Regions from separate parts of the Adlercreutzia sp. CNCM I-6207 genome, predicted to be linked through region 1. Evidence: predicted binding sites of a transcription regulator. Region 1 holds the regulator's gene; the other holds the start of a gene.

What was found. Region 1 encodes LexA, which represses DNA repair genes until DNA is damaged. Its sites were predicted from a motif close to CNAACANNTGTTNG; they were not measured.
Region 2: a site for LexA is predicted at 2,407-2,420, ahead of uvrB (excinuclease ABC subunit UvrB). Genes of this name have one in related genera too.

Annotation. Positions count from the first base shown of each region.
Region 1 covers NZ_CDRVLZ010000010.1:60,519-64,938, forward strand. Annotated here, with positions in the region: gene dapF (diaminopimelate epimerase) at 1-311, shown strand, start outside; gene hflX (GTPase HflX) at 467-1,789, shown strand; gene lexA (transcriptional repressor LexA) at 1,909-2,547, opposite strand; gene nrdR (transcriptional regulator NrdR) at 2,843-3,289, shown strand; gene dut (dUTP diphosphatase) at 3,293-3,727, shown strand; gene ACW4QM_RS06690 (hypothetical protein) at 3,742-4,251, shown strand; gene ACW4QM_RS06695 (hypothetical protein) at 4,372-4,420, shown strand, end outside.
Region 2 covers NZ_CDRVLZ010000016.1:21,182-25,601, reverse strand. Annotated here, with positions in the region: gene rpsA (30S ribosomal protein S1) at 1-296, shown strand, start outside; gene coaE (dephospho-CoA kinase) at 438-1,037, shown strand; gene ACW4QM_RS08875 (YeiH family protein) at 1,208-2,326, opposite strand; gene uvrB (excinuclease ABC subunit UvrB) at 2,520-4,420, shown strand, end outside.

The DNA of each region.
Region 1 (4,420 bases):
GCATCGATCTTCCCGGCCCCTTCTTCGAGACGCATCCCGTATTTCCCGAGAAAACCAACGTCGAGTTCGCCTCCGTCACCGATGAGGGCATCGCCATGCGCGTATGGGAGAGGGGCTGCGGCGAGACCTTGGCCTGTGGCACCGGCGCCTGCGCCACCAACACGGCCGCCTGCCTCACCGGTCGGGCCGGCAGGGAGAACGATCTCCTGTTGAGCGGCGGCCTACTGCACATCTGCTGGAACGAGGATGGCACGATATCCATGACGGGACCGGCAACGGAGAGCTTCTCGGGAACCATTGTGCTGCCGTGAGCTTCTCCGGCGCTGCTGTTGTGCTATGATAGCCCCCGTTTCACCGGCGCAACGCCGCGCCACGATTAAGGAGTGATGCTCATGCGCCTGTAACGACCACTTGCACCGCCTTCCCCTCATGGGATCCGTCGTTACTTGAAGCAAAGGAGCATGCTATGACCGAATACGAATCCGTCATCCAAAAGGGTCCGGCCACCAAGGCCGAGGAGCGCCGCGAGCGCGCCGTTCTCGTGGGCGTCGAGCGCCCGGGGCTGCCGTGGCCCTTGGAATCTTCCCTGGCCGAGCTGGAACGTCTGGCCGATACGGCCGGAGCCGATGTGGTGGCCACGACGACCCAGCGCTTGGACGCGCCCAACCCGCGCACCTTCGTCGGCACGGGCAAGGCCGACGAAATCGCCGAGCTGGCACGGTCGCACGAGGCCGACCTCGTCATCTTCGACGATGAGCTGACACCTTCCCAGCAGGCCAATCTGGAGAAGGTCATGGACAAGTCCGTGAAGGTCATCGACCGTACGGCCCTCATTCTGGACATCTTCGCCCTGCACGCCACCTCCAAGGAGGGGCGTCTGCAGGTGCGTCTCGCCCAGAACCAGTACTTGTACCCGCGCCTGCGCGGCATGTGGGCCCACCTCGCTTCGAACCGCATGGGAGGCGGCGTGGGATCCCGCTTCGGTGAGGGCGAAAGCCAGCTGGAGGTGGACCGCCGCATGGTGCGCAAGCGCATCACGAGCATTCGCCGCGAGCTTGAGCGCCTGTCCGACGTGCGCTCGTTGCAGCGTGAGAGTCGGTACGGCAGCGGCATGTTCAAAGTGGCACTGGCCGGCTACACCAACGCCGGGAAAAGCTCGCTCATCAACCGGCTCACCGGAGCCGACGTGCTCAGCTACGACAAGCTCTTCGCCACGCTGGACTCCACCACCCGCAAGTTCGAACTGCCCGAGGGCCGCGAGGTCACCGTCACCGACACCGTCGGCTTCATCCAGAAGCTGCCCACCACCCTGGTCGAGGCCTTCAAGTCGACGCTCGACGAAATCACCGGAGCCGACCTTATCCTGCACGTGATCGACGCCTCCTCGCCGGAGTTCGAGGAGCAGATCGAGGCCGTGTGCGAGGTTCTCGACCAGATAGGGGCCCAGAGCATTCCGACGATCGCCACCTTCAACAAATGCGATCTGCTGGACGCCGAGACGCTGGCTGGCCTTAAAAGGCGTTATCCGAGCGCCCGGTTCGTGTCCGCTCGCTCTGGAGAGGGCATAGAGGGGCTCGTGGGCGCCATTGCCCAGGCCGCCTCGTCCGCCGACGCCAAGCTGGACGTGCTCGTGCCGTACCAACGGGGGGATTTGGTATCGCTGGCCCACGAGCGCTGCCACATCATCTCCGAGAGTCACGAGGCGACAGGCACGCGCCTGCAGCTGCTCGCGGCCCCTGCCTTCGTCAGCGCGTTCTCCCCTTACCTTGTCTCGGACGTCGACGCTTGAGGAAACCACCGCTCCAGAAACGAAAGAGCGCCCCTGCTCCGGATCCTCGCATCCGGAGCAGGGGCGCTCTTGATTGACCAAAAGGGGAGGACTCGCGGCCTATCGGCGCAGCGAAGGCGCTACAGGCGCCGAAACACGGCCACCACCTTGCCGGCAATGGAGCAGTCCGTGGTGATGATGGGATCCATCGTCGAGTTCTCCGGTTGCAGGCGGATATGGTCGGCCTCGCGGAAGAAGCGCTTGACGGTGGCGCCGTCGTCGATGATGGCCACGACGATATCGCCGTTGTTGGCCACCGGCTGCTCCTTCACAACCACGTAGTCGCCATCGTTGATGCCGGCCTCGATCATGGACTCGCCGCGCACCGAGAGCATGAAGGAGGGGGCATCGCCGACGATATCGGTGGGCAGCGTGATGGTGTCGGTGATGTTCTCCTCGGCGAGAATAGGGGAGCCGGCAGCCACGTTGCCCACCAAGGGCACATTGACGAGCTTGCTGTAGGCGGCCGCGAAGGCCGTGACAGGGGAGGGAACCTCCTCGATGGGATAGGTAAGCGCGATGGAGCGGGATTTAAGGGGGTCGCGCTTGATGAAGCCCTTGTCTTCAAGTGCCTTCAAATGGACATGGACGGTGGAAGGGGAGGAGAGCCCCAAACTCTGGCACACCTCGCGCACCGTAGGACCGTAGCCCTTCTCGCGAATGCACGCTTCGATGCAGTCGAGAACCGCCTGTTGCCGCTTGGTCACTTTCTGGGTCATAGCGCATCCTTTCACAAAAGCGTACATTTGTTTGAAAAATCTCTTGACGTGAACCTTTGTTCGCTCTATTATAACTGCGAACAAAGGTTCTACGCAAGAGGTCAGGAGTAAAAAATGGCACGCATCGAATTTTCCATAGCCTTCACGCTCAGCACCATCGCGTCATTCCTCATCTTCTTCGCCTAGAGCGTCGAGGGCGGGTGTCGCGAAGGTAGCAATGTTTTGAAGAGGGGAGCGCGCTAGGTCTGATAGGGTATGATAAGCAATCAACTTATCAAAGTGAGAAGGAGAACCTATGCGCTGTCCTTCCTGTGGCTACCAGGAATCGAAAGTCGTCGACTCGCGATCGGCCGACGACGGCGCCTCTATCCGGCGCCGTCGCGAATGCCTGCAGTGCGGCACGCGATTCACCACCTACGAGCGGCTCGCCGAAAATCCCATTCTCGTCATCAAGGCCGACGGTTCATCGGAGGTCTTCAACCGCGAGAAGCTCATGCGAGGATTGCTCATCGCCTGCGCGAAACGTCCCATCACGCCCGAGAAGATCGACGGACTCATCACGAGCATCGAGGCGGAATTGCGATCGAGTCAGCGCAACGAGATCAAATCGCGCGATTTGGGCGATTTGGTACTGGCCCGTCTGGCCACTCTGGATGACGTTGCCTATATTCGCTTCGCCAGCGTCTACAAGGATTTCCAGAATGTGGAGGAGTTCTCCGAGGCCCTGAAAGAGCTGGGCTGATCCATGGACGTTCTTTTCAAGCAGCTCGACGAGACCCTGGAAGCGCCCGCCTACGCCCGTCCGGGCGATGCGGGTCTCGATTTGCGCGCCGCCGAGGGCGGCACGCTTTTGCCCTTCGAGCGGGCACTCGTGCCCTGCGGTATCGCCTTGGCCATTCCCGAGGGCTATGCGGGGCTCATCATTCCCCGAAGCGGCCTGGCGGCACGACAGGGCATCTCCATCGTGAACGCCCCGGGCCTCATAGACAGCGGCTACCGGGGGGAGATCAAGGTGCCGCTCATCAATCTCGATCCAACGGAGGTGTTCAATTACGAAAAGGGCGAGCGCATCGCCCAACTCGTGATCATCGCTACCCCCACCATTACTTTACATAACACTTATGAGCTTCCCGAGAGCTCGCGCGGAGCGCAGGGCTTCGGAAGCAGCGGCCTTTCCTAGAAAGAGTGTCCTTTATGACCGATCACCGCGATTCGAAACCCGAAGAAACGCCCGAGCCCCAGCAGCTGGGAGCTCCGGAGACGACTCCCGAAAATCCCCAGCGACCCGAGCCGTCGACGGAGCCCTCGCAGGATCAGAGACGGGCGCTCATCGACGCCGACCTGAAATCCGCCCGCACGCTCTCGACGGTAGCCGCCATTGCAGGTCCAGTCTCCTTCATCATCGGCGGCGTGATGCTGAGCACGGTGGGCCTCGTCTGCGCCATTGTCGGCTTCGTTAAGATCAAGCACGTGATAGACGATGTCGATGGTCGCCAGAAGGTCTATGCCGCCACGGTACGCCAGACGCTTATCTGGGGTCTCGCCATCAGCGCCATTGCGCTCATCGTCAACATCGTCGGCATCGCGCTCATGATGCCCGTGCTCATGGAGGCCATGCAAACGGGAGACTTCACCTCGATCCTCGGCGAGGGCGCCACCATCACCGCGCAGCCATCCGGCGGCAGCGGCAATGCCTGGGGCTAAACACCTTCCATATACGGTAAAATGTTTCAAGTTGGAGGGCTTCTGAAAAGATTGACAAGAAAGGCTGATAATATGGATTATGTAAAATCGAAATCACGATCAACTATACAGGGTTTTCTAGTGGTTCTCGCTGCTCTTTTGACGCTTTCCATTGGAATGGTCGGGTTGG
Region 2 (4,420 bases), on a different contig from region 1:
TCGAGCTGGGCGACTCCATCGAGGGCCTGGTGCACATCTCCGAGATGGCCGGCCGCCACATCGACACCCCGGCGCAGGTCGTGCATGCGGGCGACGATGTGAAGGTGAAGGTCATGGAGATCAACCCGGATCGCCGCCGCATTTCCCTGTCCATGAAGGCTGCTGCCGAGGAGCTCGGCTTCGAGATCGACGTGGACGAGTCGGTGCAGGCCGAGGAGAAGCCGGCCCGCCGCAAGAAGGACGAGGCTCCGGCCGAGGCCGAGGTCGTCGAGGTGGAGACCGTCGACGCCGAGTAGCCTCTGCGGGTTCGTGCGACTGCGAACGACCAGTGACTTTTCAAAGGCCGCTCTTCGGAGCGGCCTTTCTCGTGTATGATGGTTCCGTTGAATTACTTGGATATGATCGCGCGAAGGGGCGCGGTTTCGGAGGAGGTTCACATGAAGAAGCTGTTTCTCATCGGCGGCATGGGCGCCGGGAAGTCCACGGCGCGCAAGGCGCTCACTGACGAGGGCCTGGCCTGGATCGATCTCGATCAGGTGGGGCACGAGGTGCTCACGTGGGACACGGTGAAGGACGACCTGCGCGGCGCCTTCGGCGATGATATCTTCGACGAGAACGGGGAAGTGGTGCGCAGCGCGCTGGCCGCCAAGGCCTTCGCGACGCCGGCCGCCACGCGCAAGCTGAACACCATCACGATGCCCCGTATCGAGGAGCGCTACACTGACCTCATCGACGGCTTTGAGGCCGAGGGCAAGCCGGCCGTGGTGGTGGAGTACTCGGTGTTCCGTAATCGTCAGAGCTCGCTGGCCTACGGGGCCGATGTGGTCATGGCGGTGCTCGCGCCGCTGGAGACCCGCATCGAGCGCGCCGTGAAATCGGGCTTTCCCGAGGAGGACGTGCGCGCCCGCATCGCTCGCCAGATCACCGACGCCGACCGCATCGAAGCCTCGGATGTCGTCTTCAACAACGACGGCACCCCCGAGGAGCTGCGCAACGAAGTTATCTCCTGGTGGAACGAATATAAATCCTGTTGCTAACGCAACAGGATTTTATGCCGATGCTGCGAGGCCCTGTCGCATTTCATCTTCGCCCTTGTTTTGGCCACGGCGCGTACCAGAGTACGCTTGGGCCAAAGGCGGACGAATCTGAAACGCGACAGGGCCTCTCGCTGATTTCCTGGGGCGAACTTGTGTCGTTCTGCTGCTAGTTACCACAGGTTTAGTAAGTGCTGCATCCCCAGGCTGGCAGCGGCGATGCAGATCCAGCAGATGAGGCCCATGAGGATGGGCTTGGCACCGCTCCTCACCAGCTTCACGAGGTCGGTGTTCAGGCCAATGGCGGCCATGGCCATGACGATGAAGAACTTGCTCAAGGCCTTCAGAGGCGCGAAGGCGGCCGCGTCGGCTCCAGCGGCAACAGCAACCGTGGTGATGACCGAGGCTGCCAGGAAGAGCAGGATGAAGGTGGGGAAGGCGCGCTTCAGTGAGAAGCCGCCGAGAAGCCTCGCGCCGGTGGGAGCCGCTGCGGCGTTGGCGGCAGGGTCGCTCACTGCCAGGCCGTCGGTGCCGGGTCCGGCCACAGCCGCACCGGCGCCTGCTGCGTTCTCCTTGCGAGCCATGACGATGGCCAGTACGAGCGTGATGGGGATGATGGCGAGCGTGCGCGTGAGCTTCACGATGGTGGCGTCGTCAAGGGCGTTCGATCCGGGATGCATGCCGTCCCAGGCGGCCGCGGCGGCGGTGACCGACGAGGTGTCGTTCACGGCGGTGCCGGCGAACAGCCCGAAGCCCTCGTTGGACATGCCGAGCATACTTCCCAGGGTAGGGAAGATGAGCGCCGCGATGACGTTGAACAGGAAGATGACCGAGATGGCCTGGGCCACCTGCTCGTCCTTGGCGCGGATGACCGGCGCCGTGGCGGCGATGGCCGAGCCGCCGCAGATGGACGAGCCCACGGCGATGAGCGTGGCGATGGCGGAATCCATGCGCAGCACGCGGTAGAGGATGTAGCCCACGATGAGCGCCGTGGCGATGGTGGTGAGGATGATAGGCAGGCTCTCGGCGCCCACGGCGGCGATCTGGGCGAGGTTCAACCCGAAGCCCAGCAGGATGACGGCGTACTGCAGCACCTTTTTCGCTGTGAAGCCGATGCCGTCCTGCACGATGCCGCGCGCCGGCTGCTTCCACCAAAGGGCGATGACCATGCCGATGAGGATGGCGAACACCGGGCCGCCCACCACGGGCAGCGCCTCGCCGAGAAACCAGCAGGGAAGGGCGATGGCCGCGCACAGGCCGACGCCGGGGGCCACGTTCTTCACGTTCGCCACGATGATCTCCTCACGTCGCGGGATGTCAACAGCGATTGCAGAGTATAGCACTCATGGTTGGACGGATCGTGAACTTTAAGCGAACATCTGTTCATTTCTTGGGGAAGGTGCTAGACTGTTCTCCTTATAGCGAATTACTGTGAGAGGAGGGATGCGCGTGTCCACTCATCTTTCCAATATAGAAGGTATGGAAATGGCGGGGAAGTTGCCGGAGGTGCGGCTGGCGAACACCCCGTTCAAGGTGGTCTCGCCCTTCGAGCCGTCGGGGGACCAGCCCGAGGCCATCGCGGCGCTCGCGAAGGGCGTGGAAGAGGGCCTGCGCTACCAGACGCTTCTGGGCGTCACCGGCTCGGGCAAGACCTTCACCATGGCAAAGACCATCGAGGCGGTGCAGAAGCCCACGCTCGTCATGGCGCCGAACAAGACGCTGGCGGCCCAGTTGGCCGCCGAGCTGAAGGAGTTCTTCCCCGACAACGCCGTGGTGTACTTCGTCTCCTACTACGACTACTACCAGCCCGAGGCCTACGTGCCCTCATCGGACACCTTCATTGAGAAGGACGCCTCCATCAACGAGGAGGTGGAGAAGCTGCGCCATGCGGCCACCTCGGCTCTGCTGTCGCGGCGGGACGTCATCGTGGTGGCATCGGTGAGCTGCATCTACGGCATCGGCAGCCCCATGGACTACGCCGGCATGGCGGTGTTCGTCGACAAGCAGAAGGAGATGGACCGCGACCAGGTCATCCACGAGCTCATCGACATCCAGTACGACCGCAACGACTACGAGCAGAAGCGCGGCACCTTCCGCGTGCGGGGTGACGCGCTGGATGTGTTCCCGCCCTACGCCGACCATCCGGTGCGCATCGAGTTCTGGGGGGACGAGATCGAATCCATCGACGAGATCGACCAGGTCACGGGCGAGGTGCTGAACTCCTACGAGGCGCTGCCCATCTGGCCGGCGTCCCACTACGTCACGGCGCGTCCGAAGATGGACAAGGCCCTCGGCACGATTCAAGACGAGCTGCGCGAGCGCCTCATGCAGTTCAAGGAGGAGGGGAAGCTTCTTGAGGCTCAGCGTCTGGAGATGCGTGTGAACTACGACTTGGAGATGCTGGAGACCATGGGCTTCTGCTCCGGTATCGAGAACTACTCGCGCCATCTGGACGGGCGCGCGCCGGGCGAGCCGCCCTATACGCTCATCGACTACTTTCCGAAGGACTTCCTCTGCATCATCGACGAGTCCCACGTCACGGTGCCGCAGATCCGCGGCATGCACGAGGGCGACCGCTCCCGCAAGATCACGCTGGCCGAGCACGGCTTCCGCCTGCCCAGCTGCCTGGACAACCGCCCGCTTCGCTTCGACGAGTTCGAGGAGCGCATTCCACAGTTCATCTACGTGTCGGCCACGCCCGGCGATTACGAGGAGAAGGTGAGCCTCGCCCAGGTGGAGCAGGTCATCCGCCCGACGGGCCTACTGGATCCGGAGATCGTCGTGCGCACGAGCGCCAGCCAGATCGACGACATCATCGACGAGGCGAAGGAGCGGGCGGCGCGCAACGAGCGCGTGCTCATCACGACGCTCACGAAGAAGATGGCGGAGGACTTGACCGACCACTTGCTCGACCAGGGCGTGAAGGCGCGCTACATGCACTCGGACATCGCCACCCTGGAGCGCACGGAGATCCTGCGCGATCTGCGCCGGGGCGAGTTCGACGTGCTCGTGGGCATCAACCTTCTGCGTGAGGGACTCGATCTGCCCGAGGTGTCGCTCGTGGCCATCCTGGACGCCGATAAAGAGGGCTTCCTGCGCAACCACCGCTCGCTCATCCAGACCATAGGCCGCGCGGCCCGCAACGTGTCCGGCCAGGTCATCATGTACGCCGACCGCATCACCGATTCTATGCGCCGGGCTATCGACGAGACGCGCCGGCGCCGCGACATCCAAATGGCCTACAACGAGGAGCATGGTATCAAGCCCCAGACTATCCGCAAGGCCATCAACGACATCATGGGCTTCATCACGGAAGATGTGGAGGGCGCCACTGCCGAGCAGGTGAATAAGGAGCTGGCAGAGCTTTCCCGCGAAGAGGTCCTGCG